DNA from 3 places in the Amycolatopsis sp. NPDC114505 genome. Region 3 is predicted to be linked to each of the others. Evidence: riboswitches for the same ligand, from Rfam matches in the RefSeq annotation. Region 3 holds a riboswitch; each other region holds the start of a gene.
What was found. A riboswitch is a leader RNA that binds a small molecule or an ion and turns the genes downstream of it on or off. The one in region 3 is predicted to bind thiamine pyrophosphate.
Positions count from the first base shown of each region.

Region 1: it holds a riboswitch for thiamine pyrophosphate, as region 3 does, so the genes downstream of both, thiC (phosphomethylpyrimidine synthase ThiC) here and ACZ7OU_RS13180 (thiamine ABC transporter substrate-binding protein) in region 3, are expected to answer to the same signal.
Region 2: it holds a riboswitch for thiamine pyrophosphate, as region 3 does, so the genes downstream of both, thiO (glycine oxidase ThiO) here and ACZ7OU_RS13180 (thiamine ABC transporter substrate-binding protein) in region 3, are expected to answer to the same signal.

Region 1 covers NZ_JBVKDV010000001.1:2,113,910-2,123,436, forward strand. Annotated here, with positions in the region: gene thiD (bifunctional hydroxymethylpyrimidine kinase/phosphomethylpyrimidine kinase) at 1-603, opposite strand, end outside; gene thiC (phosphomethylpyrimidine synthase ThiC) at 600-2,234, opposite strand; TPP riboswitch at 2,228-2,349, opposite strand; gene ACZ7OU_RS10600 (S1C family serine protease) at 2,388-3,299, opposite strand; gene ACZ7OU_RS10605 (glycoside hydrolase family 15 protein) at 3,500-5,665, shown strand; gene ACZ7OU_RS10610 (peptide deformylase) at 5,726-6,304, opposite strand; gene ACZ7OU_RS10615 (DUF3263 domain-containing protein) at 6,459-6,767, shown strand; gene ACZ7OU_RS10620 (LytR C-terminal domain-containing protein) at 6,764-7,384, shown strand; gene ACZ7OU_RS10625 (AAA family ATPase) at 7,427-9,527, opposite strand, start outside.
Region 2 covers NZ_JBVKDV010000001.1:2,098,886-2,108,412, forward strand. Annotated here, with positions in the region: gene ACZ7OU_RS10505 (DUF3159 domain-containing protein) at 46-708, shown strand; gene ACZ7OU_RS10510 (N-acetylglucosamine kinase) at 818-1,774, opposite strand; gene ACZ7OU_RS10515 (SIS domain-containing protein) at 1,771-2,817, opposite strand; gene ACZ7OU_RS10520 (GntR family transcriptional regulator) at 2,966-3,721, shown strand; gene ACZ7OU_RS10525 (MFS transporter) at 3,764-5,290, shown strand; gene ACZ7OU_RS10530 (threonine ammonia-lyase) at 5,287-6,237, opposite strand; gene ACZ7OU_RS10535 (hypothetical protein) at 6,384-7,115, shown strand; gene thiE (thiamine phosphate synthase) at 7,117-7,782, opposite strand; TPP riboswitch at 7,915-8,020, shown strand; gene thiO (glycine oxidase ThiO) at 8,015-9,091, shown strand; gene thiS (sulfur carrier protein ThiS) at 9,091-9,291, shown strand; gene thiG (thiazole synthase) at 9,293-9,527, shown strand, end outside.
Region 3 covers NZ_JBVKDV010000001.1:2,637,070-2,646,596, reverse strand. Annotated here, with positions in the region: gene ACZ7OU_RS13215 (sensor histidine kinase) at 1-269, opposite strand, end outside; gene ACZ7OU_RS13210 (response regulator transcription factor) at 266-982, opposite strand; gene ACZ7OU_RS13205 (LolA family protein) at 1,131-2,225, shown strand; gene ACZ7OU_RS13200 (ABC transporter ATP-binding protein) at 2,222-3,208, shown strand; gene ACZ7OU_RS13195 (ABC transporter permease) at 3,205-4,083, shown strand; gene ACZ7OU_RS13190 (ABC transporter ATP-binding protein) at 4,102-5,109, opposite strand; gene ACZ7OU_RS13185 (ABC transporter permease) at 5,109-6,734, opposite strand; gene ACZ7OU_RS13180 (thiamine ABC transporter substrate-binding protein) at 6,710-7,762, opposite strand; TPP riboswitch at 7,785-7,893, opposite strand; gene ACZ7OU_RS13175 (4a-hydroxytetrahydrobiopterin dehydratase) at 7,926-8,210, shown strand; gene ACZ7OU_RS13170 (hypothetical protein) at 8,285-8,413, shown strand; gene ACZ7OU_RS13165 (hypothetical protein) at 8,615-8,965, opposite strand; gene ychF (redox-regulated ATPase YchF) at 8,962-9,527, opposite strand, start outside.

The DNA.
Region 1 (9,527 bases), 520 kb from region 3:
GCCGCTCAACGAGATGAACGACTTGCCGTCCGACAGCAGGTCCACGCACTCGGACGTCCCCTGCATGTGGCCGCCCTTGACGAGAACCCACTGCGAGCCGAACTCCAGCAGTGCCTCCGCCGCCGCGCGCTGGGATGCCTCGTCGGAAACCGAGATGCCGGTCAAGAGCCCGACTTCGTCCAGGTTCGGCGTGATCAGCGTCGCGCGCGGGAACAGCTCTGTGCGGATCGCCTCCAGCGCGTTCTCCCGGAGCAGCGCGTGGCCGGTCATCGACGCCGCCACCGGGTCGACCACCAAGGGGAAGCCCATCCCCAGCTCATCCAGGGTCTTCCCCACCGCGCGGATGATCTCCGCGGTCGCGAGCATGCCCGTCTTCGCCGCGTTCACGCCCATGTCGGACGCCACCGCCTTGATCTGCGCGGTGACGACGTCGGCCGGGATCTCCGTGAAACCCTGCACGCCCAGGGAGTTCTGCACGGTCACCGCGGTCAGCGCGACGAGCCCGTGTACCCCGTTCGCGAAGAACGTCCGCAGGTCCGCCTGGATGCCCGCACCACCGCCGGAGTCGGATCCGGCGATGGTGAGGGCGGTGGGCGGTGTCACGGCTGCACCACGGGCAGGTAGACCTTGCCGCCGGACTCGGTGAACTCCGCCGACTTCGACGCCATGCCGGCCTCGATCGCCTCCACTGTGGACAGACCGTGCTCCTCGGCGTACTTGCGGACGTCCTGCGTGATCCGCATCGAACAGAACTTCGGCCCGCACATCGAGCAGAAGTGCGCGGTCTTGGCGGCTTCCACGGGCAGCGTCTCGTCGTGGAACGAGCGGGCGGTGTCCGGGTCGAGCGACAGGTTGAACTGGTCGTTCCAGCGGAACTCGAAGCGCGCCTTCGACAGCTCGTCGTCCCACTCCTGGGCGTACTGGTGGCCCTTGGCCAGATCGGCGGCGTGCGCGGCGATCTTGTACGTGATCACGCCGGTCTTGACGTCGTCGCGGTTCGGCAGGCCGAGGTGCTCCTTCGGCGTGACGTAACACAGCATCGCCGTGCCGTACCAGCCGATCTGCGCCGCGCCGATGGCCGACGTGATGTGGTCGTACGCCGGCGCGATGTCCGTCGCGAGTGGACCGAGGGTGTAGAACGGCGCTTCGCCGCAGAGCTTTTCCTCGAGCTCGACGTTCTCCTTGATCTTGTGCATCGGCACGTGGCCGGGGCCCTCGATCATCACCTGGACGTCGTGCGAGCGCGCGATGTGCGTCAGCTCGCCGAGGGTCTCCAGCTCGGCGAACTGGGCGCGGTCGTTGGCGTCGGCGATCGAGCCGGGGCGCAGGCCGTCGCCGAGGGAGAACGTGACGTCGTACTGCCGGAGGATCTCGCAGAGCTCCTCGAAGTGCGTGTACAAAAAGGACTCTTGGTGGTGCGCGAGGCACCACGCGGCCATGATCGAGCCGCCGCGGCTGACGATGCCGGTCACGCGCCGAGCGGTCAGCGGGATGTAGCGCAGCAGCACGCCGGCGTGCACGGTGACGTAGTCGACACCCTGTTCGCACTGCTCGACGATGGTGTCGCGGTAGACCTCCCACGACAGCTTTTCCGGTTCCCCGTCGACCTTTTCCAGCGCCTGGTAGATCGGCACGGTGCCGACCGGGACCGGTGAGTTGCGGATGATCCACTCCCGCGTCTCGTGGATCCGCTTGCCCGTCGAAAGGTCCATGATCGTGTCGGCGCCCCAGCGGGTCGCCCACACCATCTTGTCGACCTCTTCCTCGACCGACGACCAGACGGCCGAGTTGCCCATGTTGGCGTTGATCTTCACCAGGAAGTTCTTGCCGATGATGGTCGGCTCGGACTCGGGGTGCTTGCGGTTGACCGGGATCACCGCGCGGCCGCTCGCGACCTCGGCGCGCACGAACTCCGCGGAAACCCGTTCGCGGGCGGCGACGTACTCCATTTCCCGCGTGATGACACCCTGTTTGGCCCACCCGAGCTGGGTGTTGTGCTCACGCCCGTCGGCCCAGCCCGCGCGCAGCCGGTGCAGTCCACTGTGGACGTCGATCGATGCTTCGGGGTCGGTGTACGGGCCGGAAGTGTCGTAGACGTCGAAGTGTTCGCCGTTCGAGAGGTCGATCCGGCGTGCGGGAACACGCAGGCCGGATTCGGTCTGGTGATACACCTTGTGTGAACCGGTGATCGGTCCGGTGGTGACGGAGACGTCCTTGTTTTCGAGCGTCGTCAACGACTTTCACTCCCTACGCCGGCATTACCCGGTCAGGTTCATGCGGTCGGTGACGCCTGCGAAACGCAAGTCACCCTCTCAGCCCGCCATGGCGCGAGCTCCCGCGTTGGTGTTGTGCCACCGACCATGCCACGCCGGAGCGCGATACTCAAGTCACCCGACCAACTCGGCCGGAGTGGCGTACACGTCGACCATGGCTCCGTTGCGCAGCACGGTGATCGGCAGTGCGGTGCCGATCACTTCCGCGAACAGCTGGCGCTGGATCCCCTGGGCGTCCGAGACGCGGGTGCGGCCGACGGTCAGCACGAGGTCGCCCGCCTTGAGGCCCGCGCGGTCGGCGGGACCGCCGGAGACGACCTCGTGCACCCTCAGCCCGGCGCTCTGCCCGGTGCGCTCGGCGATGTCGTCCGGCAGCGGCGCCGGGACGCCGACGACGCCGAGGTACGCGCGCCGCACCCGGCCTTCGACGACGAGGGTGTCGATGATCCGCCGGGTCGTCGCGTTGATCGGCACCGCGAGGCCGAGCCCGAACCCGGCGACCGCGGTGTTGATCCCGACGACGCGGCCGGCGGAGTCGGCGAGCGCGCCGCCGGAGTTGCCCGGGTTGAGCGCGGCGTCGGTCTGGATGACGTCTTCGATCACGCGCCCCGCGCGGCCGTGGCGCACCGGCAGCGCCCGGCCGAGCGCGCTGACGACGCCCGCGGTGACGGTGCCGGAGAAGCCGAGCGGGCTCCCGATGGCCACGACGAGCTGCCCGACGACGAGCTGGTCGGCGTCGCCCAGCTGAGCGGCCGACGGTGTCTCGCCGCGCGCCCGCAGCACCGCGAGATCGGACAGCGGGTCGGCGCCGACGACGTCGAACGGCACTTCGCTGCCGTCGGCGAAGGTCGCGACGCCTTTTCGGTTGCCGTCGACGACGTGCGCGTTGGTCAGCAGGTGGCCATCGGCAGCGAAGACGACGGCCGAGCCGCTGCCGCGCGCGAGCTGGACCCCGGCGACGTGCGGGGTGACGGTCTTCGCGACCGTGCTGACGGCACGCGAGTAGGCGTCCATCGCGTCTTCCATGAGCACCTCGATTACACCGTTGCAGGTACTACAAGTCTGCGCCGGAAAGCGCTCGAAGTCCGTTCGCTGCTGGAGAACCGGCCGGGCGGACCAGTGACGGTCAGTGGTTCACCGGATCGGACCATGCGCCGGTGAAGGATCGGCGAGACACTTCCAGGCGCTTCTGTAACGGTGCAGAAGTGACTTTCTGTGGGGTTGATATGCGAAAACTCATGTTCGGCGCCCTCGCCGGGCTGCTGGTCACCGGTCTGGTCCCGGGGATCGCGGCGGCCGCGGGAGAGGCTCCCGGCGCTCCGGGGACCCATCCCAGCTGGCTGCCCGCGAACAAGACCGGCTTCGGCACGGCTCACGACCGGTCCAGCAACGTCTGGTTCACGCTCCAGGGCGGCCAGATGTCCGAGGTCTACTACCCGGACCTGTCGACGCCGAGCGTCCGGTCGATGAACTTCGTCGTCACGGATGGCCGCGGCTTCGCCGACCTCGACTACGCCGAGAAGGCGCAGCAGGTGCGGCGGACCGACGACGACAGCCTGACCTACGAGCAGACGATCACCGACGACCAGCACCGCTGGCGGCTGCGCAAGACCTACGTCACCGACCCGGCCGCCACGACCGTGCTGGTGGACGTCGACTTCCAGTCGCTCACCGGGCGTCCGTACCAGCTCTACGCGGTCGCCGACCCGGACCTGACCAACGACGGCTCCGACGACTCGGCCGCGCGCAAGGGCGACGCCGTCACCGCGCAGGACGCGACGAACGCCGCCGCGCTGACCGCCAAGCCCGCGTTCACGAAGACGAGCGTCGGCTACGCGGGCTCGTCCGACGGCAACACGCAGCTCACGAAGACCTTCAAGCTGGCGCAGTACGACACCGCCGCCAAGGGCAACGTCCTGCTGACCGGGCAGACGAGCGCCGACGGCGTCCGGAACCGGCACGTCACCCTCGCCCTCGGCATGGGCGCGAAGGCCGCCGACGCGCTCGGCAGCGCGCAGGCGTCGCAGCGACGCGGCGTCCGCGACATCACCCGCGCGTACGACCGCGGCTGGGAGCAGTACCTGCGCGGGGTGAGCAAGCCGCCGTCGTCGCTGAAGACCGACGCCGAGCGTGACCTCTACAAGGCGTCGATGCTGACGCTCGCCGCGAGCGAGGACAAGCACCACCCTGGCGCTTTCATCGCGTCGCCGAGCATGCCGTGGCGCTTCGGGAACAACGACCCGGAGTGGTCGCCGTCCGGCACCTACCACCTGGTCTGGCCGCGTGACCTCTACCAGATCGCGACCGGCCTGGCCGCCGGCGGCGACACGGCCGCCGCGAACCGCTCGGTGTCGTACATGTTCGGCACCCAGCAGCAGGCCGACGGGCACCTGCCGCAGAACAGCCGGGTCGACGGCGTGCCGTACTGGACGTCGATCCAGCTCGACGAAACCGCTTTCCCGATCGTGCTGGCCCAGCAGCTCGGCCGCAACGACCTGTGGCCCGGCGTCCGCAAGGCCGCCGACTTCATCCTCGGGTACGTGGGCCCGAACGGGCAGCGGGCGCCGTACACCCAGCAGGAACGCTGGGAGGAGCAGGACGGCTGGTCCCCGTCGACCATCGCGTCGGTGATCGCCGGGCTCGTCTGCGCCGCGGACATCGCTTCGCACAACGGAGCTCCGGCGGACGCCGCGCGCTACCTCGCGGCGGCAGACAAGATGAAGGCCGACCTGCCGAAGCAGACGATCACCACGAACGGGCCGCTGTCGAAGGACCCGTACTTCGTCCGGCTGACCAAGGACGCGAACGCCAACGCCGGGACGACGTACAACCTCGGCAACTCGAGCGTCACGATGGACCAGCGCGCCGTCACCGACGCGGGCTTCCTCGACCTGGTCCGGCTCGGCATCTACCGCGCGGACGACCCGGTGGTTCGCAACAGCATCAAGGTCACCGACAAGGACATCGCGTTCACCACGCCGACCGGCCAGTTCTGGCACCGCTACACGAAGGACGGCTACGGCGAGCAGGCCGACGGTTCGCCGTGGGACTACACGTTCCCGGCCGAGAGCCGCACGACGTTCGGCCGGCTGTGGCCGCTGCTGGCCGGCGAGCGCGGCGAGTACGAGCTGACGCTCGGCGACCGGGCGTCGGCCGCGCGGCGGCTGCGTGACCTCGGCCGGGTGAGCAGCTCGGCGGAGACCATGCCGGAGCAGGTGTGGGACGAGAACGCGCCGTCGGGGCAGCCGGGCTTCGCGACGGGCACGCCGAACAACTCGGCGACCCCGCTGGCCTGGACGCACGCCCAGTACGTCCGGCTCGCGCAGGACGTCAAGGCGGGCTCGACGCTGGAGACGCCGCAGGTGGTCCGCTGCCACTTCCTCGGCTGCTGAACCCCGTCGTGAGTGAGAAACAGTGTTCTAACCCTGTTTCTCACTCACGACCGGGGCGGGTCAGAGGACGGCGCCGTCGTCCTCGGGGGTCTTCGGCGGCAGCCACGAGTTGCCCGGGACGCCCCACTTGTTGGACTTCAGCATCTTCTTCGCCGCGCGCGCGTGCCGGCCGACCAGGCGGTCGAGGTAGATGAAGCCGTCGAGGTGGTCGGTCTCGTGCTGCAGGCAGCGCGCGAAGTAGCCGGTGCCCTCGACCTCTATCGGGTTGCCCTCGACGTCGGAGCCGGTCACCTTCGCCCACGTCGCGCGGCCCGTCGGGTACGACTCGCCGGGCGCGGACAGGCAGCCCTCCCAGTCGTCGTCCGGGTCCGGCATGGTCTCCGGGATCTCCGACGTCTCGAGCTTGGGGTTCACGACGAGGCCCTTGTGCCGGACGCCCTCGTCGTCCGGGCAGTCGTACACGAACACCCGCAGGTCGAGGCCGATCTGGTTGGCCGCGAGACCGACTCCTTCGGCGGCGTACATCGTCTCGAACATGTCGTCGGTGAGCGTGCGCAGCTTCTCGTCGAACTCGGTGATCTCCCGAGTCGGCTGGTGCAGCACGGGTTCGCCGGCGATCACGATGGGGTGGATGGTCACGACCACGCAGTTTAGTCGGACCCCTCTGGTAGACCTGCATCAGACCGTGACGCGCCGACGCGGATGCCCACGTCGGCGTGCGCTTCCGTGGTTGAATGGCGCCCGCGGAAGAGCTAGGTCTGATTCGCCATACGCCCGATTGAGAGGGACTCGGATGGACGCCGCGGAGTCGATGGCTGAGCCGCAGCCGTCGCCGCCGAAGCCCGTGCCCGGCCTGACCGAACGCGAGGTCGAGATCCTCGTCTTCGAGCGCCAGTGGTGGCGACATGCCGGGGCGAAGGAGAACGCCATCCGCGAACGCTTCGATTTGTCCGCGACGCGCTACTACCAGCTGCTCAACAAGCTGCTGGAGAAGCCGGAGGCGATCGAAGCCGACCCGATGCTGGTGAAGCGGCTGCGCAAGACGCGCGCCGCCCGCCAGCGCAAGCGTGGCGCCCGGCGACTGGGGATCGAGCTGAAATGAGTGTGTTTTCGGGAATGTCCCGGCCGATGAAGGCCGCGGGCGTCGTCCTGATCGGGGTGGCCATCATCGCCGCGGTCATCGGCGGCGTGTCCGCGTTGAGTGGTGACGGGTCGAACGAAGCCGGGCCGAGCGGGGCGCCCAGCTCGCCGGGCAGCTCCACCGGGTCGCAGCCCCCGCCGGGGTCGACCTCGACGACGCCGCCGTCCTCGACTTCGACGAACCCGACGTCGCCCACCCCGCCGTCGCCTACTACGCCGACGCCGGGCCAGCCGACGTCCGGCCAGCCGGGGCAGCCCGGTGACCACCAGGCGGGCAACAAGTGGGTGACCGTCCGGGTGTTCAACAACTCGACGATCAAGGGCCTGGCGGACCGCGCGGCGGAGGACTTCCGCGGGAGCGGCTGGACCATCAACGAGGTCAGCAACTACTCGCAGGGCACCATCCCGACGACGACGGCGTTCTACCGCCCGGGCACCGACGAGGAAGCCGCGGCCAAGCAGCTCGCGCAGGAGTTCGGGATCAAGGCGGAGCCGCGCTTCCCGGGGATCGAGGGCGCGAGCCCGGGCGTGATAGTGATCGTGACGAAGGAGTACCAGGCCGGCCACAAGGGCAGCTGAGCTTGGGAGAGCGGCCGTCACCCGGGGGTGACGGCCGCTTTTTCATTCGCCGACCTGGGTTTTCGCGTAAGCCTCCAGCGCCGCGAGCTGGGCCGGGTCGAGGCTCGGCCGGACCGTCTTGCGCGCCGCGTCCAGGTGCGCCGCCGTGACTTCGCGGGCCTCCAGTGACTCGCGCATCGCCGTCAGCGCCGCCTCGCGGATGAGCGCCGCGCAGTCGGCGGCCGAGTAACCGTCCAGAGTGGACGCGACCTCGGCGAGGTCGACGTCGGCGGCAAGCGGCGTGTTCTTCGAGCTGGCCACCAGGATCGCGGTCCGCGCTTCGGCGTCCGGCGGTGGCACGTAGACGCGCCGCTCCAGCCGGCCCGGCCGCAGCAGGGCCGGGTCGACCAGCTCCGGCCGGTTCGTCGCGCCCAGGACGACGACCTCGCGCATCGGCTCGACGCCGTCGAGCTCGGTCAGCAGCGCCGCGACCACACGGTCGGCGACGCCGGAGTCCGACGACTGGCCGCGGCGCGGGGCGAGCGCGTCGATCTCGTCGAGGAAGATCAGCGACGGCGCGGCCTCGGCGGCCCGGCGGAACAGCTCCCGCACCGCGCGCTCCGACTCGCCGACCCACTTGTCCATCAGCTCGGCGCCCTTGACCGCGAAGACGTTCAGCGCGCCGGTGCCGGCCAGCGCCCGCACCAGGAAGGTCTTGCCGCCGCCGGGCGGGCCGTAGAGCAGCACGCCGCGCGGCGGTTCGACGCCGAGGCGGGCGAACGAGTCCGGGTAGCGCAGCGGCCAGAGCACCGCCTCGGTGAGCGACTGCTTGACGTCGACCATGTTGCCGACGTCGTCCAGGGTCAGGCCGCCGGTGGCCAGGTTGTCCGAAGTGGACATCGAGACCGGGCGGACGGTGGCCAGCGCGTCCAGCAGGTCCTGCTGCGAGATCCGCGGCTCGTCGGCCTCCCGCTGGCGCAGGGCCGCGCGCAGGGCCGCGTCCCGCCGCAGGGCGATCAGGTCGGCGGCGACGAACCCCGGCGTCCGCTCGGCCAGGACGCCGCAGTCGATGCCCGTGTCGAGCGGGACGTCGCGGAGGAGGACGTTCAGCAGCTCGCGGCGCGTTTTCGCGTCCGGCAGGGCGAGGCCGAGCTCGCGGTCCAGCAGGTCGGCGGCGCGCAGCCGCGGGTCGGCGGACTCCGCGCGGGCGGTCGTCGCGACGACGGCGAAGCGTTCGCGCCGCAGCGCCGTCCGCAGCTCCTCCAGCACGACGGTGGCGACCGGCGGCGGCGTGGCCGCGGGCAGCAGCGCGTCGACGTCGGTGAGCAGCAGGACCGTGGGCCCCTCCGCCGCGCGGATGGCCTCGCGCAGGCGCGCGACCGCGACGTTCGGGTCCAGGACCGCGAGGTTCGGCGCGGCCACCGGCACCACGCGGATGTCGGACTCGCTCGCGACGGAGTGGACGAGCGTCGCCTTGCCGACGCCCTCGGGGCCGGACAGCAGGACGCCGAGGTGGGCGGGCGCGCCCAGCCGGGCCAGCAGCTCGGGCCGGTGGAACGCCAGGTCGAACCACTCGGCGAGCTTGCGCGCGGTCGCTTCGGCACCGATGAGGTCGGCCAGCGGCACGACCGGCTCGACGGCCTCCGCGAGCACCACCTCGTCTTCGACGATCTCCGCGTCGATCCACTCCTCGGCCGCGGTGACGGCGGAGGTGCGCACGAGCGCGGTCGCCGTCCGGGGCGCGGCGGGCTCGGGCGCGGGGCGTGCGCCGTCGCGCCAGACGACCACAGTGGACGGTCCGACCGCGACGGGGCCGGCCGGCTCGGTCGCGGTGACGGTGAGCAGCTCGTTCGTCCAGGTCGCGCCGATCGCCCGGGACAGCTGGCCGCGCAGGCCGGCCGGGTCGGACCCCGGCGTCGGCGCGAGGTCCTGCGGCAGCAGGGAAACGGCGTCGCCGACGGTGAGCACCTTGCCGATCAGGGCGAGCCGCAGCATGTGCGGGCTGACCGAGACGCTGGCCAGCCGCGACCCGGCGACGGTGACCGTCTTGGCCGCGGCGACGTCGGCGGGCGCGACCACGATCTCGGCGCCCTCGGTGACGCCGAGGTTCGACATGGTGACGTCGTCGGTGAGGACGATGCCGGGCACGTCGGCCTCGTCGGTG
Region 2 (9,527 bases), 540 kb from region 3:
CTCCCTGCCGGCAGCCTCCGCGGCGCCATCCGGCACGCTGGACACGTGTCCGCAGAACCCCGTGAGTCGCTCGCGCAGATCCTCGGTGGCCGCCGGGGTGCGCTGGACGCCAGTATCCCGCCCGCCGGCTTCGTCGTCGGCTGGCTCGCGGCCGGGCAGTCCATCGCCTGGGGCGCCGGTGTCGCCATCGCGGTCGCCGTGGCCCTCGGGATCTTCCGGATGGTCCGCGGCGGGAAGATCCGTGCGCTGGTCGTCAGCCTGGCCGCCGTCGTCGCCGCCGCGCTGATCGCCCTGCACACCGGCCGTGCCCAGGACTTCTTCCTGCTGCAGCTGATGTCCAATGTGGCCAGCGCGCTGCTCTGGGCGGCCAGCATCGTGATCCGCTGGCCGCTGCTCGGCGTCGTCGTCGGCCTGGTGCTCGGCCAGAAGACGCGCTGGCGGCGCGACCCCGTGCTGCTGAAGGCCTACTCGCGCGCCAGCTGGGTGTGGGTGTTCGGCCAGTACGTGCTGCGGGTGGTCGTCTACGGCCTGCTGTGGTGGTCCGGCCAGGTGATCGCGCTCGGCGTGGCCCGCACGGTGCTGTCGTGGCCGCTCGTCGCGCTGACCGTGGCGGTGAGTGGCTGGGTGCTCTACCGGGCGTTGCCCCCGGAGCATCCCGGCCTGCGACTGGCCCCCGAAACCGGCCCGGACGACGTACCCGGGACATAAGGCGGCCCCCGGCGAGGGGGGAGGGTCCGGGGGCCAGGGACTACGTTACCCGGCCGACGGGGGTCGAGTCGACGTTTTGGCGTCTTCGCGTCGCGTTTTACTCAATTTTTTAGGGAAATACTGGTCTAACCACCCCTTCGCCGAAAGCGTCCACGGCCGCGAGCCAGGCCGCCCCCAGCACCCCATCCGAGCTGGTCAGCACCTCGAGCCCGGCCAGTCCGCGGCGCACGAGAGCGCCGACCGGGCTGGTTCCGGTGAGCACCGAACCCACGAGCACGACCGGGGTCGACTCGCCGGGCTCGCGCGCGGCGAGGGCGTTCGAGACCAGAAGTCCGGCCGCTCGGGTGACGATTTCGCCCGCCGCGGGCTCGCCCGCGGCGTGCGCGGCACTCACCAAAGGGGCGAATCGGGCGAGCCGGACCGGCGCCTCGGCGTTGGCGGTCGTGATCAACGCGCGTGCTGCCGCGAGCCGCTCCGCGTCCGTCCGTACGTCCAAACCGGACGGTCCGAGTGCCTCGGTGAGCACCGCCGACGGGAGCCCGGCGAGGGACAGGCCGCGCCCGAGAGCCTCCAAAGTGGATCGGACGGCTTCGCGGCCGAGCCAGAACGCGGAGCCTTCGTCGCCGAGCAGCCAGCCGTAGCCGCCCGCGGTGCCGGCCAGCCGGCGCTTGCGGATCCGGCCCGCGATGGAACCGGTCCCGGCGACGAGCACGGTCCCGTCCGGCGCCGACGTCGCGGACGCGTACGCCACTTCGGCGTCGGCCACGACCCGCACGCCCGTGAGCCCTATCCGCGCCCACGCCGCGTCGAACACCGCCGCCACGCGCACGTCGCTGAGCTTGCTGACCCCGGCCATGCCGACGACGCACGCCCGCACGTCGCCCGGATCGCGGGTGCCGAGCGCTTCGGCGATCGCGTCGGCGATCCGCCCCGCGGCGACCTCGGGCGCGTGCGCGTTGGGGTTGGCGCCGTCGCCGCGCCCGGTGCCGAGCACGACGCCGGCGGCGTCGACCAGTGCGGCCCTGGTCGACGTGCCGCCGGCGTCGACGCCGATCGCGAAGGTCACCTGGTCTTGGTCACCTTCAGCAGGCCGCGCGGGCTGTCCGGGTCGCCGCCGCGGGCGAGGGACAGGCCGAGCGCGATCCGCTGGATGGGCAGGATCTCCAGGATCGGCGCGAGCTCCTCGACCGTCGGCGCGACGTCGATGCGCAGCGCCGCCGGCACCTCCGAGGCGGCCGAACCGACGGCGAGGACGTCCGCGCCGCGCTTGCCGACGGCCTCGAGGACCTCGTGCATCGCCTGGCCGCCCTGTCCCTTGCTGGTCACCGCGAGCACGGCGGTCTCGCCGTCCACCGCCGCGACCGGGCCGTGCAGCAGGTCCGCGCCGCTGTACGCGCGGGCGGCGAGGTAGCTGGTCTCGGCCAGCTTCAGCGAGCCCTCCAGCGCCGACGCGTACGAGTAGCCGCGGCCGGTGGTGAGGACGCGGTCCACGAAGCGGTACCGGTCGACCGCGCGCTGGACGCCCTCGGCCGCACCGTCGAGGGTCTGCTGCGCCAGCTCGCCGATCTTCTCGGCGTCGGCCGCCTTGCCGCCGCGCACCGCGTCGATCAGGAGGTAGAGCGCCATCAGCGTCGCCGAGTACGTCTTGGTCGCGGCGACGGCCTTCTCGAGACCGGCGCCGATGTCGACGCCCAGTTCGGACGCCGCCCGCAGCGGCGAGTCCGGGGTGTTGGTGACGGACACCGTCAGCGCGCCCTGGCGGCGCGCCGTTTCGGTGACCTCGATCAGGTCGGGCGAACCACCGCTCTGGCTGACCGTGACGAACAGCACGTCCCGCAGATCGGGCCGCGCGCCGTACAGCGTCGCCGTGGACGGGGAGACAAGACCAGCCGGAAGGCCGAGCAGTACCTCGATCAGGTACTTCGCATACAACGCTGCGTGGTCACTCGATCCACGCGCGGCGAGCAAAGCGAAGCGCGGGGGCCGTTGTGAGATCTTTTCCGCCACCTCGGCGATTTCCGCCTGACGCCCCACCAGTCCGGCCAGGACGTCCGGTTGCTGGGCGATCTCCGCGGCCATGTGCTCGCCGGGCCGTTGTTCGGTCATCATTTTCCTCTCCACCTCCGGCATTATGTACCGGACTCAGGCGGCGTCGGTCAGGTCTAGACCAATCTTAGTGGGGCGGCGCGTTTGGGGAAAAGGGTACGTTTCTTCTGGGGACGTGGCGCGCAATGAGGGAAGACATAGGGAGTCGGGCATGTTGGAGACCACCACCACGGGCGAGGCGAGTGCCGTCGCCGGGATGCGCGGGCAGCGCGAGCCCAAGTACTGGGCGCTGAAACAGCACCTCCTCGACCTCCTGGACGTGCTGCCGCCCGGGTCGCCGATCCCGACCGAACGCGCGCTCGCCGGGGAGTTCACGGTTTCCCGCACCACCGTGCGCCAGGCGCTGGCGGACCTCACCGCCGAGGGCCGCCTGCACCGTGTGCAGGGCAAAGGCACCTTCGCGGCCGAGCCGAAGCTCGCGCAGCGGCTGCAGTTGTCCTCTTACACCGAGGACATGCGGCGCCAAGGCCTGAAGCCGTCTTCGAAGCTGCTGGAGCTCGAGGAGCTCCCGGCCGAGGGCGATCTCGCGAAACTGCTCGGAATCCGTACTGGTGCGAAAATTCTTCGCCTTCGACGGCTTCGACTGGCGGACTCGCAGCCGATGGCGCTGGAGACTTCGCACCTGCCGGCCGGCCGATTCCGCGGGCTGCGCAAGCACGTCTCGGCGGGCGGTTCGTTGTACGCCGTTCTGCGCGAGTACTACGGCGTGGAACTCGAACGCGCGGAGGAGTCGATCGAGACGTCGCTCGCCGGTCCGGAAGAGGCGGAGATGCTCGGCGCCGACGTCGGCATGCCGGTGCTCCGGCTGACCCGGCACTCGTTCGCCACGGACGGCAAGCCGGTCGAGTACGCCCGCTCGGTCTACCGCGGCGACCGGTACAAGTTCGTCACGACGCTGATGCCCTGACCCGGTGTTGACGGCGATCACCGCGCAAGGTGGAGTTGCGGGGTGACTGCCACCGAAGACACCGGGATCCGATGGGGGACGCACGCCGCCCGCGGCGTGCTCGCCACCACGATCCTCGGCTCGGGCATGGCGATGCTCGACGGCACCATCGTCAACGTCGCCCTGCCCCGCATCGGCGCCGAGCTGAACGCCTCCGTCGCCGGGCTCCAATGGATCCTCGACGGCTACCTGCTGGCGCTCGCCGCGCTCATCCTGGTCGCCGGCTCGCTCGGCGACCGCTACGGCCGGCGCCGCGTGTACCTCATCGGCGTCGTCTGGTTCGGCGTCGCCTCCGGGCTGTGCGCCGCCGCCGTGTCCACCGAGATGCTGGTCGCGATGCGGATCCTGCAGGGCATCGGCGGCGCGCTGCTGACGCCGGGGTCGCTCGCGATCCTCCAGTCGTCCTTCGCGCACGACGCCCGCGCCCGCGCGATCGGCGCCTGGTCCGGGCTCGGCGGCATCGCCGCGGCCGCCGGACCACTGCTCGGCGGTTTCCTCGTCCAGGTCTGGTCGTGGCGGCTCGCGTTCCTCATCAACGTCCCGATCGCGGTCGTCGTCGTGCTGATGGCCCGGAAGTTCGTCCCCGAGTCCCGCGACCCGGAGGCGACCGGGCACCCGGACTTCGGCGCCGCGGCGCTCGGCGCGCTCGGCCTCGCCGGGATCACCGGCGCGCTGGTGGAGGCGCCGGGACGCGGCATCGGTGACCCGATCGTGCTGGTCGCGGGCCTGCTGGGGATCGCCGGGCTGACCGCGTTCGTCGTCGTCCAGCACCGCTCGCGCGAGCCGCTGGTGCCGCCGTCGCTGTTCCGCGACCGGACGTTCACCCTGGCCAACGTGCTGACCTTCGCCATGTACGCGGCGCTCGGCGGCGTGATGATGCTGCTGGTGATGCAGCTGCAGGTGTCGCTGCACTACTCGCCGACGGCGTCCGGCCTGGCCGGGCTGCCGCTCACGGTGGTCATGCTGCTGCTGTCGGGCCGGTCGGGCGCGCTGGCGCAGCGGATCGGGCCGCGCGCGCAGCTGGTGGTCGGCCCGATCGTCGTCGGCATCGGGATGCTGCTGATGCTGCGCATTGCGCCCGGCGCGTCCTACCTCGGCGCGGTGCTGCCGGCGGTCGTCGTGTTCGGGCTCGGCCTGGCGACGGTGGTGGCCCCGGTGACCGCGACGGTGCTCGCCGCGGCCCCGGACCGCTTCGCCGGCGTCGCGTCCGGGGTCAACAACGCCATCGCGCGGTCCGGCGGGCTCTTGGCGGTGGCGGTGCTGCCGGCGGCGGCCGGGCTGACCGGCGAGGCGTACGCCGACCCGGTGGCGCTCACCGCGGGCTGGCGGATGGCGCTGGTGATCTGCGCGGCGCTGGCGATCGCCGGCGGGCTGATCGCGCTGGGCATCCACAACGGCGTGCTCGCGCCCCCGACTCCTCCGCCCCCGGCCGCCGACGAGTCTCCGCACCTGGGCGAGTGCTACCACTGCGGTGTCGAGGGCCCGCCGACGCACGTCCGCGGCGGCGGGACCCCGGTCGCCGGTTCCTAGCCCGCGAGGATCTCCGCGAACATCGCCGGGTCGGCGTTGCCGCCCGAGACGACGGCGACCGTGCGTCCGGCCGGCAGCTCTTCGGCGTGGAACAGGTACGCCGCCGTCGCCACCGCGCCGCTGGGCTCGGCGACCAGCCGGGCCTTGCGGGCGAGCGTGCGCATGGTCTCGCGGATCTCGTCCTCGGAGACCGTGACCATGGCGTCGACGACCTCCTTCAGGTGTGCGAAGGTCAGCTCCGACGGCTGCGCGCGCAGGCCGTCGGCGATCGTCCGGGCGCGGTCCGCCTGCGGCCAGTCGACCTGACGGCCCAGGCGCAGCCCCTCGGTCGTGTCGCCGGCCAGCGCCGGCTCGACGCCGATGACCTTCGCGTGCGGGGCGCGGGCCCTGATGGCGGTGCCGACGCCGGACGCCAGCCCGCCGCCGCTGACCGGCACCAGCACGACCTCGACGTCGGGGAGGTCCTCGGCGATCTCGAGGCCCGTCGTGCCCTGTCCGGCGATGATCGCCGCGTCGTCGAAGGGCGGGACGAGGGTCAGCCCGCGTTCGGCGGCCAGTTCGTGCGCTTTGGCCTCGTGCTCGCCGATCGGCACCTCGATCACCTCGGCGCCGTACGCGCGGGTGGCCTCGACCTTGATCCGCGGCGCGATGTCCGGCACGACGATCACCGCGGGCACGCCGTACTGCTGCGCGGCGTAAGCGACGGCTTGCGCGTGGTTGCCGCTCGAGTAAGCGATGACGCCACGGGAGCGCTGCAGCTCGTCGAGGGAACCGATCGCGTTGAACGCGCCGCGCACCTTGAACGCGCCGACCGGTTGCAGGCTTTCGGGTTTGAGCCACAGGGTTCCGCGGGGGTCCCACGTCTGGAGCAGCAGGGGCGTGCGCACGGCGACACCCTGGACGCGCTTCGCCGCGGCCTCGATGTCTGAGATCGTCACCAGTTCCATGTGCCGAGTATGTCAAGAAAGTGTTCGGCCCGGAGTGTCTATTGTGGACAGACGGAGTGGTCCTCCTCACGTCACGGCAACGCGGGGAGTTCCTCGCGCGCCTTAGACGTTGGACAGGGGAGAAGACTTACTACCGGATCGGGATCATGAGCAAGGAGAACGCAGCGGCTTCCGAAGCGAAGGAAGAGAAGTCAGGCCTGCGGATCGCGCAGGTGATGGCAGCGGCACTGGCGGCGGTGACGGCGGCACTGCTGGGATCGACGCTCGGCGTGGCGGGGACCGTCGTGGGCGCGGGCGTGGCGAGTGTGATCACGACGGTCGGCGGCGAGGTGTACCTGCGCTCGCTGCAGCGCACGCGCGCGGCGGCGGCGAGGGCCCGGCAGCTGGCGACGTCGGGGATCCGCCGGCGTGGCGGGACCGGTTCCGAGGGCGAGCTGGCCGAGCAGCCGACGGTGCGGCTGCCGCGGCCGGAGTCACCGCCCGAGGAAGAGCCTTCGCGGCTGCGGAAGCTGCGCTGGCCGTTGATCATCGGCACGAGCGTGGTGGCGTTCGCGGTGGCGATCCTGGCGATCGTCGGCGTCGAGGCGGCGACGGGCGGCAAGGTGGCGGCGGGCACGGGCTCGAGCATCGGCAAGATCTTCGGCGGCGGGTCGGGCACCACGGACCCGACCCCGTCGACAACGCCGTCGACCTCGACGAACGACACGCAGGACTCACCGACGAACACGCCGTCGACGACCACGGAGACGACCACCCCGCCGACGACGTCGTCGCAGTCCCCGACGACCACCCCGACGACCCCGAGCACAACGGCCCAGCAGCCGACGACGTCGGCCCCGCCGACCAGCCAGGGCGCGGCGACCACCCCGACCCCGTAGGTCAGGGAAGGCGGGCCCGCAGCTCTCGCGCGGCGGCTTCGGGGTCCTCGGCCTCGGTGATCGCCCGGACGACGACGATCCGCGACGCTCCCGCCTCGAGAACCTCCGGGAGCCGCGGGCCGTCGATTCCGCCGATCGCGAACCACGGCCGTGCGGGAGCCGAAGACGCGGTCGCGCGGACCAGGTCCAGCCCCGGCGCGGTGCGCCCGGGCTTCGTCGGCGTGGGCCAGCACGGGCCCGTGCAGAAGTAGTCCACGCCCGGCTCCGAAGCGGCGGCCGAAGCCTGCGAGACGGAGTGCGTCGAGCGTCCGATGACCACCTCGTCGCCCAGGATGCGGCGGGCCAGGGGGACCGGGATGTCGTCCTGGCCCAGGTGGAGCACGTCCGCGCCGACCGCCAGCGCTACGTCCGCGCGGTCGTTCACCGACAGCAGCGCTCCGTGGCGCGCGCACGCCTCGGCCAGCACCTCCAGCGCCGCGATCTCGGCCGCGGCCTCGAGCGGAGAGCCGCCGGTCTTGTCGCGCAGCTGGATGATGTCGACGCCGCCGGCCAGCGCCGCGTCGGCGAACGCGGCCAGGTCGCCGCGGGCTGTGCGGGCGTCCGTGCACAGGTACAGGCGCGCGGCGTCGAGGCGGGCGCGGATCTTGTCACCGGAGAGGGCGGGCATAGCGGCGACCGTACCTCGGCGGTTGATAATCCGACCAAAGCAGGCAGGCCGTCGAACGGCAAGTGCCGTTGCCGCGAAAGTCATCCGGCCGTGGCTGCGGTTGGATTATCAACCAACGGCACAGTAGGGTGGACGGGTCCGCACGGGAGCCCGAGGGACGGGCTGAGAGGGAGCTGCCGCTCCGACCGTGGAACCTGATCCGGGTCATGCCGGCGCAGGGAGCGTGATTCCCATGACGAACACCCTGGCCGTCGTCGGTGGCGGCGTCATCGGCCTGTCCGCGGCCTGGCGAGCCGCGCGCACCGGCCGCGAAGTCACCCTCTACGACCCTGAACCCGTCCGCGGTGGCGCGTCCTGGCTGGCCGGCGGCATGCTCGCCCCGGTCACCGAGGCCTGGCCGGGCGAGGAGGACGTCCTCACGCTCGGCGAAGCCTCTTTACGTCGCTGGCCCGGCTTCGCCAGCGACCTCGCGCAGGAGGGCGTCGACCCCGGACTCGCCGAGCACGGGACGCTCGTCGTCGCGTTCGACAGCGCCGACGCCGGGCACCTCGACATCCTCGCCGCCCACCTGCACTCGCTCGGCCGCGCGGCCGAACGGCTCACCAGCCGGGAGACCAAGCGGCTCGAACCCGGGGTCGGGTCCGTCCGAAGTGGACTCCACGTGCTCGGCGACCTGGCCGTGGACAACCGGAAACTGCTCCACGCCCTGTACGCGGCCTGCGTCAACCACAAAGTCCGGTTCGTCCGCGAGCGCGTCGAACGGATCCCGGACGCCGACGCCGTCGTGCTCGCCGCGGGTGCCTGGACCGGGCGGCTGCACCCGCAGCTCGCCGACGCCGTCCGCCCGCTCAAGGGCGAGATCCTGCGCCTGAAACCGCGCCGCGGCTGCCTGCCGCCGCCGTCGCGCACCGTGCGGGCCGTCGTCGAGGGGCGCCCGATCTACCTCGTCCCGCGCGGCGACCAGGAGCTTGTGCTCGGCGCGACGCAGTACGAAGCGGGCTTCGACCGGGCCGTCACCGCGCGCGGCGTCCGCGAGCTGATCGAGGGCGCCGAGCGCGTCTTCCCCGCGATCACCGAGTACGAGCTCGTCGAGACCGCCGCGGGCCTGCGGGCCGGCAGTCGGGACGTGCTGCCGTACGTCGGTGTCCTGGACGACGGCGTCTTCGCCGCCACCGGGCACCACCGCAACGGCTTGCTGATGGCCCCCGTGACCGCGGACGCCGTCCTCGCCTGGCTCGAGGGTGAGAAGCCGCCCGAAGGCGTCGAAGCGGCTTCGCCCGCCCGCCTGCACCAAAAGGAGCACGTGTGATGGAGATCAAGCTCAACGGGACGTGGACGGAGTTCCCGGACGGCGCGACCGTCGCCGACGTCCTCGACGCGTCGGGCGGCCAGCGGCCCGGCATCGCCGTCGCGGTCGACGGCGTCGTCGTCCGCCGCGGCGACTGGGCGGCCACCGCCGTGCCCAAGGGCGCGGCACTCGACGTGCTCACCGCGGTCCAGGGAGGCTGAAATGGACGAAGAACCGCTGGTCATCGGCACGCACAAGCTGTCGTCGAGGCTGATCATCGGCACCGGCGGCGCGGCGAACCTCGCCGTGCTCGAACGCGCGCTGGTCGCGTCCGGCACCGAGCTGACCACCGTCGCCATGCGCCGCGCCGACGCCGAGGGCGGCTCCGGCGTCCTCGAACTGCTGAAGAGGCTCGGCATCGAGCTGCTGCCGAACACCGCGGGCTGCCGCACGGCCG
Region 3 (9,527 bases):
GTCGGGGTACCGCCGTCGACCGGCGTGCCCGCGGTGTCCAGCACCCGCAGCGTCACCGGCGCCGCGCCGGACAGCGGCCGCCCGGCGCTCACCTCGGCGCCCGCCGGGCCCAGCGCGCCGGACAGCTCGCGGTCGACCGAGTCGATGAGCAACGGCGACAGCTTCGCCGCCGCCAAAGCCGCCAGCCCGAGCAGGCAGCCCAGGGTGATCGTCGCGGCCAGCACGGTGATCCGGACCTGCAGGGACCGGCCCCGCCACCAGGAGATCACGGGGTGATGACCTCGTCGAGCTGCGCGTCGGAGGCCAGGTAGCCGTGCCCGCGCACGGTCCGCAGCAGCGCGCCGGCGCCGACCGCGTCCAGCTTGCGCCGCACGTATCCGACGTAGACCTCGACGAGGTTGCGCGTCACGGCCTGCTCCTCGCCCCAGACCGCGCGCAGCAGCTCGTCCTTCGTGACGACCGTGCCCGCCCGGCCGACGAGCACCTCGAGCAGCGCGAACTCGCGCGGGCTCAGCCCGACCTCCTCTCCGTTCCAGTGCACCTGCCGCAGCCCGCGGTCGACCGCCAGTGCGCCGAGCCGCAGCGTCCCCCGGCCCGCTTCCGGCCCGGCGCGGCGCAGGGTCGCGCGGACCTGCGCGACCAGCACGACGAAGGAGAACGGCTTGACGAGGTAGCCGTCGGCGCCGAGGTCGAGGCCGTCAGCCTGGTCGACCTCGCCGTCCTTGGCCGAGACGAGCAGCACCGGCGTCAGGACGCCGTCCTTGCGCAGCCGCTCCAGCACGCGGTAGCCGGACAGGCCCGGCAGCATGATGTCGAGCAGCACGACGTCGAACGAGCCGGTGCTCGCCAGCTGCAGCCCGGTGGGGCCGTCCGCGGCGGTGACCACGTCCATGCCCTCCGCGCGCAGCCCGCGTTGCAGTGCCTTCCGCACGCCCGGTTCGTCGTCGACCACCAGCACCCGAGGTTTCACGAGGTTCATCATGGCCGGTTTCCGCAGGTCGTGCGTCAGCTCTCAGCGCGATCTCAGCCGGAGAGGGAGAACCTTCAGGGGTATCTCAGTCTCGAGAGGGAAGCGTCGGAGCCAGGGAGCCGGGCACACTCGGGCTCGGGAACACCACAGGGAGAGACGCATGAAACCGAAGACGAAGGGCATCACCGCCGCGGTCGTCGGCACCGCGCTCGGTGCGGGCGGGCTCGCGTTCATCGCGATGCCGGCCAGCGCCGACGACAAGCCGGCGCTGCCGCAGGTGAGCGCCGAGGACCTGGTCCAGTCGGTCATGAAGGCCAAGCCGGGCGCGTTCGACGGCACGGTCAAGATCAGCAACGACCTGGGCCTGCCGTCGGTGGGGAACGCGCTGCCGGGGGCGTCGGCGCTGAACATCGACTCGGCGCACATCTTCAGCGACGGCGCCGGCAAGAGCCGCCTGGCCGCCACGCAGGGCGCCAGCCAGGAGACCGTGGTCCACGACGGCACGACCGTCTGGGACTACAGCTCCAAGACGAACACCGCGACGAAGGTGACGATCCCGGCCGACGTCGCCAAGCAGAAGGGCGCGGGCAGCGAGAAGACGCCCGACCCGATCACCGCGTCGACCGAGCTGCTCGCGAAGGTCCGCGAGAGCAGCACGGTTTCGGTCGACGGCACGGCGACCGTCGCCGACCGCCCGGCCTACGAGCTGGTGCTGACGCCGAAGCCGAGCGAGCGGACGCTGCTGCGCGAGATCCGCGTCGCGGTCGACTCGCAGACGCGGATGCCGCTACGGGTGTCGGTGCTGAGCAACGGCACGTCGACGCCGGCGCTCGAGGTCGCGTTCAGCGAGATCCAGTTCACGCAGCAGCCGGCCGACCTCTTCACCTTCACCCCGCCGAAGGGCGCCAAGGTGCAGGAGAAGACGCCGACGGTGGACGACAAGGACAAGGCCCTCGCCGAGCAGGCGAAGGACAACGTCAAGGTCGTCGGCGACGGCTGGGACACCGTCGTCACGGGCAAGGTCCCGGCCGACGCGCTGAACGCGGCGCCGAAGCAGCAGTCCGGCCGTGAGGGCCGCGGCAACGCCGACCCGAAGGCGCTGCTCGAGCGCTTCGCCAAGAAGGTCAGCGGCACCTGGGGCAGCGGCTACCTCGTCACCACGAAGGTGGGCACCGCGGTGCTGACCGACGACGGCCGGTTCGCCGCCGGCGCGGTGCCGGAGCAGGTCCTCTACGAAGCGCTGGGCCAGAAGTGACCAGCACCACTGTGGAGTCCGGGGCGGACGTTTCTTCGGAAGCGTCCGCCCCGGCGGTTCCCCTGGCGGCACGCACGCGGGGGCTGCGCAAGGTCTACGGCAGCACCGTCGCCGTGGACCACGTCGACCTCGACATCCCGGAAGGTGCGGTCGTGGGGATGCTCGGGCCGAACGGCTCGGGCAAGACGACCACCATCCGGATGCTGCTCGGCCTGGTCCGGCCGACCGAAGGCGAGGTCGAGCTGCTCGGGCGCAAGATGCCCGACGCCGCCGCGCACGCGCTGCCGGACGTCGGCGCGCTGGTCGAGGGGCCGGGCTTCCACCCGTTCCTCTCCGGGCGCGACAACCTGCTGCGCTTCGCCGCGGCCGAACCGCGGCTCGCGTCGGCCGGGATCCCGGCGGCGGTGGACTCGGCGCTGGAGCGCGTCGGGCTGACCGTCGCCGCGCGCCGGCGGTACAAGGGGTACTCGCTCGGCATGAAGCAGCGGCTCGGGCTCGCCTCGGCGTTGCTCGTGCCGCGGAAGATGGTTGTGCTCGACGAGCCGACCAACGGCCTCGATCCTGCGGGTACCAGGGAGATCCGCAGGATCGTCGCCGAGCTGCACGCTTCCGGCGTCACCGTGCTGGTGTCGTCGCACCTGCTGGCCGAGGTGGAGGCGACGTGCACGCACGTCGCCGTGCTGCAGTCCGGCAACGTCGTCGCGCAGGGCGAGCTGACCGAGCTGCTGGAGTCGGGGAACGCGGCCCTGCTGGTCCGCACGCCCGACGCGGAACAGGCCGTGGAAGTGCTGCGGGAGCACCGGATCGGCGTCCGGCTCACCCCGGACGGCGTCCGGGCCGACCTCACGGCGGCGGAAGCGCCGCGGGTGCTGCAGGTCCTGGTGGGCGCGGGGGTCGCGGTCCACGAGGCGACGCGGGCCCGCACCGGGCTGGAAGACCTGTTCGCCCGGCTGACGGAGTCCACTGTGGAGGGATCGGGATGACCGCCGTCCTGGAAGCACCGGCGGCCCGCACGGGCCACGACACGGTGCCGCTGACCCGCCTGCTCGCCGCGGAGCTGCGCTGGATCTTCCGGCGGCCGCGGACGCTGGCCGTGCTCGGGCTCCTCGCGCTGATCCCGGTGATCATCGGCATCGGCCTGACGCTGGTCGACGATAACGCGGCGAACGGCGGCGGCCCGGACGACGGCGGCGGCGCACTGCTGGCCTCCGCCGTCAACAACGCGTTCGTGCTGCCGATCGCGGCGGTCGTGCTGTCACTGGCGCTGCTCCTGCCGCTGGCCTCGGCGATGGCGGGCGCGGACGCGATCGCGGGCGAGACGGCGCACGGAACCCTGCGCGGCTGGCTGATCGCGCCGGTCGGGCGGGGCCGGTTGCTCGCGGTGAAGGCGTTCGGCGTCGCGACGGTGTCGGTGGTCTCGGTGCTGGCGATGTGCGTGACGGGCGTGGTGACCGGGCTGATCATCAACGGCACGGACTCGCTGTTCACGCTCTCGGGCACGACGTTGACGCTGGGCGGCGCGCTGGCCCGGATCCTGCTGATGGCGGGCTGGGTGGTGCTCCAGCTGTGGGCGGTCGGCGCGGTGGCGCTGGCGATCTCCAGCTGGACCGAGCACCCGATGCTGGTGGTGGCGTCGGTGCTGGCGGCCGACATCGTGTTCACGATCCTCGGTTTCCTGACGTCGCTGGACTGGCTGCACCCGTTCCTGCTGACGAAGGACTGGTCGGTGGCCCCGGCGGAGGTCCTGCAGGACCCGATGGGCGCCCAGATGCTGGGCGAAGGCGCTTTGCGCGCGGCCTGCTACATCGTGATCGGCCTGTCGCTGGCCTACGCGCGACTGTCCACTCGCGACGGCTGAGTCTCCCGGACGGCGTCGTCAGCCCACCAGCGCGACGCCGTCCGGGTCGAACTCCAGCTTCACGGAGTCGCCCGCCCGCAGGTCCGACGCGGCGGGCGCGACGGCGTCCACTGTGGATTCCTCGAGCTTGACGACGAGCCGGACGTGCTCGCGCCGGTGCACCGCCGCGACGACCTCGCCCGCCACGCCTTCGGTAGCCACCCGCAGTGCGTGCGGCCGCAGCCCGAGCCGCACCGGGCCGTCGTCGACGTCCGGCAGCGCGACGTCTCCCAGCTCGGTGTGCACGACCCCGCCGGCCACGACGCCGTCCACGAACGTCGTCACGCCGAGGAACCGGGCCACGTCGTCGTCCGCCGGGCTGCGCCACACGCGCCGGACCGCGCCCTCCTGGCGGACCTCGCCGGCGTCGAGCACCGCGACCCGGTCGGCCAGCGTGAACGCCTCCTCCTGGTCGTGCGTGACCAGCAACGCCGTGATCTTGCTGCGGCGCAACAGGTCCGCCAGGTCGATGGCCAGCTGCTCGCGCAAGCCGGCGTCCAAACCGGACAGTGGCTCGTCCAGCAGCAGCAGGCGCGGCTTCGGCGCCAGCGCCCGGGCCAGCGCCACCCGCTGAGCCTGGCCGCCCGACAACTCCGTCACCCGGCGCTTTTCGAAGCCGGAGAGGCCGACCAGCGCCAGCAGCTCCGCGACGCGCGGGGCCCACTGCGCGCGGGGTACGCCGTGCATCCGCAGGCCGAACGCGATGTTCGCGGCGACGTCGCGGTGGCCGAACAACTGGCCGTCCTGGAACACCAGCCCGAACCCGCGCCGGTGCACCGGCACCGCGCCGAGGTCGTCGCCGTCCCAGCTCACCGAGCCGCGGGCCGAGGGCTCCAGCCCGGTGATCGCGCGCAGCAGCGTCGACTTCCCCGAGCCGGACGGGCCGAGCAGGGCCAGCACCTCGCCGTCGGCGATGTCGAGCCGCGCGTCGCGCACCGCGGCGAACGATCCGTAGTGGACGGTCAGGTCCCGCACCGACAGCGCCATCAGAACTCTCCCACCCGGCCGCGTCCCAGCCGGTCGATCAACGCGACCGCCAGCACCGTCACGAGCATCAGCAGCGCGCACGCGGCGTACGCCATCTGGTTGTTCAGCTCCCCCGGCCGTCCCATCAGCGACGCGATCGCGACCGGCAGCGTCGGCGACGTCGGCCGGGCGAGGAAGCTCGTCGCGCCGAACTCGCCAAGGGCCACGACGAACCCGAACCCGGCCGCGGCGACGAGCGGCCGCAGCGTCAGCGGCAGGTCGATCTCCCGCCACACGCGCAGCGGGCTCGCGCCGAGCGTCGACGCCGCCTGCCGCAATCGGACATCGACCGAGCGCAGCACCGGCAGCACCATCCGCACGATCAGCGGGATGATCACCAGCGCCTGGGCCAGCGGGACCAGGTAAGGCGACGTCCGGAGGTCGCCGGGCAGCGCGTCGAGCGTCACGAGGTAGCCGAACCCGACGGTCACCGCGGACACCCCGAGCGGCAGCATCAGCACGGCGTCCATGGTCTCGCCCACGCCGCGAGCGGCCTTCGCGGGCGACCGGCGCAGCGCGACGAGCACCACCGACGCGAGCACGCCGACGACCATCGCGAGCAGCGTCGCGTCGATCGCCACCTTCAGCGAGTTCACCGCCGCGTCCCAGCCGGACACCTGCAGTGCGCCCTTCTCCCCGGTGCTTGTTAACGCTCGATAACCGGCGAAGCTCCAGCCGTCGGAAGTGGAGACCGACTCGACGAGCAGCGCGACGATCGGCGTCAGCAGCAGGGCCAGCACGACACCCGCGGCACTGACCACCGGCCACTCGCCGCCGCGCGGGCGCCGGGACGTGCCGACGCCGATCCTGGCGCCGTCCTTGCGCCGCCGGGCCAGCCCGCCGAGGACCAGGCTGGCGACCACGGCCGCGAACTGGATCAGCGACAGCGCCGCCGCGCCGGAGAGATCGAGGAGGTCGACGGTCCGCAGGTAGATCTCGGTTTCGAGGGTCCGGTACTTCGCGCCGCCGAGGATGAGGACCACCCCGAAGCTGGTGGCGCAGAACAGGAACACGACGGCCGCGGCGGACGCGATCGCCGGCGCCAGCGCGGGCAGCGTCACCGAGCGGAAGGCCCGCCACGGTGACGCGCCCAGCGCGCGGGCGGCGTCGGTCGTGCGCGAATCCAGCCGGGCCCAGAGCCCGGCGACGGTCCGCGCGACGACGGCGACGTTGAAGAACGCGTTGGCCAGCACGATCGGCAGCACGCCGCCGTCCGGCCACAGCGCCCGGAACGCCAGGCCGACGACGACGGTCGGCAGCACGAACGGCACCAGCACCAGCGTCCGCGCGAGGCCGACGCCGGGCAGTTTCACCCGGGCCAGCAGGAACGCCACCGGCAGCCCGGCGAGCACCGCGACGACGGTCGACGCCGCCGCGCTGCCGACCGTGAACGCGGCGAGTTGCCAGGTCCGCGCGTCGCCGAGGACGACGTCGAGGCCGCCCGCGGCGAACCCGCGGCCGATGATCGCCAGCACCGGCCACGCGAAGAACACCACCAGGAAGCCGATCGGGACCAGACCCAGCAGCGCCAGGCCGAGGCCGCGGGGCGTCCTTGGCGGGGCTACGACTGCACGAGCGTGCGCCATTCGCCGATCCACTTCTCGCGTCCGGCCTGGACCTGGTCCGCCGTCAGCGCCTGCGGCTTCTGCGGCAGCGGCGCGACCTGCGCCCAGCCCGCGGGCAGGTCGACGCCCTGGCGCGCGGGGTAGACGTACATGTTGGCCGCCACCGTCGCCTGGAACTGCTGGGAGAGCAGGAAGTCGACGACCTTGCGCGCGCTCTCGGCCTGCTTGCCGTTCGCCAGCACGCCCGCGTACTCGACCTGCCGGTAGCAGGTGTCGAGCAGCGCCTTGGTGCGCGGCTTGCCGTCGTCGCCGACCTCCGCCGCCGGCGAAGAGGCGTACGAGACCACGATCGGGCGCGGGCCCTTGCCGGACGAGCCGGAGAAGTCCTTGGTGTAGGCCTCTTCCCAGCCGCTGACGACCTTGAGACCGTTGACCTTCAGCTTCGTCCAGTAGTCCTTCCAGCCGGCCTCGCCGTACTTCGCGATGGTGCCGAGGAGGAACGCGAGCCCGGGCGACGCCGTCGCCGGGTCCTCAGCGACCAGCAGGTCCTTGTACTTCGGGTCGGCCAGGTCGTCGTACGACGCCGGTGCCGCGATGCCCTTGCTCGTGAAGTAGTTCGTGTCGACGTTGACGCAGACGTCGCCGACGTCGACCGCGGACAGCCGGTGCTCGGGGTCGACGGCGTAGCGCTGCGGCCCTCGGTCGGCCTCCGGGCTGGTGTACGGCTCGAAGACGCCTTCCTTGAGCGCGCGCGAAGCGAAGGTCGAGTCGACGCCGTACGCGACGTCGCCGATCGGGTTGGCCTTCGTCAGCACGAGCTTGTTGGTCAGCGAGCCGGCGTCGCCCTGCTTGAGCACGGAGACCTTGATGCCCGACTGCTTCTGGAAGGCGTCGAGCACCTCCTGCGGCGCCAGGAAGGAGTCGTGCGTCACGAGGGTGACGGTGGGCGTCTGCTGCGTGGCACCGTCACCGTCCGACAGCGAGCACCCCGCGGCGACGGCGCTGACGACGGCGATGGCCGTCGCGGCGCGCACAGCCCTGCGTTTCATCTACCCCTCCTGCACTTCGCCGGACGAGGAGGGAAAGCCCTCCCTTCGCCGGCATGATCCGGTCAGGTGCGAACGGTCGCGGGTGACCCCGCCTCTCAGCCCGGCTCGACCGGACTCCCGTGGCAACCGTGCAGCGTAGTCCAGGACGTACGACCATGGAGACATGACGGAAATCTTGAGCGACTCCGAGGCCGACGAACGCTTGAGCGCGGACTGGACCAGGTCCGGGAAGGTCATCTCCCGCGAGGTGGAGCTGGCGAGCTTCCCGCAGGCGATCGAGGTGGTGGACCGCGTCGCGGTGCTGGCCGAGGCCGCCGACCACCACCCGGACATCGACATCCGCTGGCGCACGCTGACGTTCCGTCTCAGCACGCACTCGGCGGGCGGGTTGACGGCGAAGGACTTCTCACTGGCGTCGGAGATCGACGCGGTGCTTTCTTCTTTGTGATCCCGGTTACGCGGAGTGCACTTTTCCGCGGTTTCGACGTCTCTCGGTAAACGACTTTGCTAGGAGAGACGGCTATGACGCAGGCGATCGTGGTAGGCACGGCGGCATTCGCGACGATGGTGGCGGCGGCCGGAGGTGTGCTCTGGTTCACGGTCCGGGGCCGTCGTCACCCGGATGCCGGTGAGTTCGATCACAGCCGCTAACAAACGGCAAGATCAGCGCGCTGAGCAGGGCGGAAGCATCGGATTTCGGCCCTAGGAAGCGCCATGAACAGCACCGCCACCGCCCCCCTCACCGCCGCCCAGCGCGCCTGGATCAACGCCCTCGCCCCCGCGGTGGTGCTGATCGCGATCGCGCTGATGGGCCTCCTCGGCTGAGTCGGCCCCGCGCCGTCGCCCTGATCTTCAGAGCGGCGGCGCACTCGTCTCCGGGCGCTCGATCCGATCCACGGACGGGAGCTCCTCCGGAACCTCGTCGCTCGTGGTCCAGTACTCGAGGCCGGACAGCCGCCCGTCGTCGGTGAACACGATGAGCCCGCCGTCGGGCGCGTCCGCCTCCACGACCACCCGCTCGGTGAGCCGGGCCGCCGGCAGCTCTTCGTCCACCGCGAGGTCGATCGTCGGGCACCCACAGCCACACCGGCCGGTGACCCAGGCCGTTTCCGCCTGCGCCCGCAGTTCGGCCGCGCCCGGGACGTCGCCGGCGAGCAGGAAGGTCAGCACCTCCCGCTCGCGCGGCGTCAGCGGACGGCTCATACGTTGAAGCGGAACTCCACGACGTCACCGTCGGCCATCGTGTAGTCCTTGCCCTCCATGCGGACCTTGCCCGCCGCGCGGGCCGCCGCCATCGAGCCGTTGTCCATCAGGTCGTCGTACGAGACGATCTCCGCCTTGATGAACCCGCGCTCGAAGTCCGTGTGGATGACGCCCGCGGCCTGCGGCGCGGTCGCGCCCTTCGGGATCGTCCAGGCGCGCGATTCCTTGGGGCCCGCCGTCAGGTACGTCTGCAGGCCGAGCGTGTGGAAACCCGCGCGGGCCAGGGCGTACAGGCCCGGCTCCGGCTGGCCGACCGACTCGAGCAGCTCGCGCACCGACTCCTCGTCGTCCAGCTCCAGCAGCTCCGCCTCGACCTTCGCGTCGAGGAACACCGCGTCCGCCGGGGCGACCAGCTTGGCCAACTCCTCGCGACGGGCATCGTCGGTGAGGATCGCCTCGTCGGCGTTGAAGACGTACAGGAACGGCTTCGTCGTGAGGAGGCTGTGCTCGCGAAGCAGCTCGAGGTCGACGTCCTTCTGCGCGGAGAAGAGCGTGCGGCCGC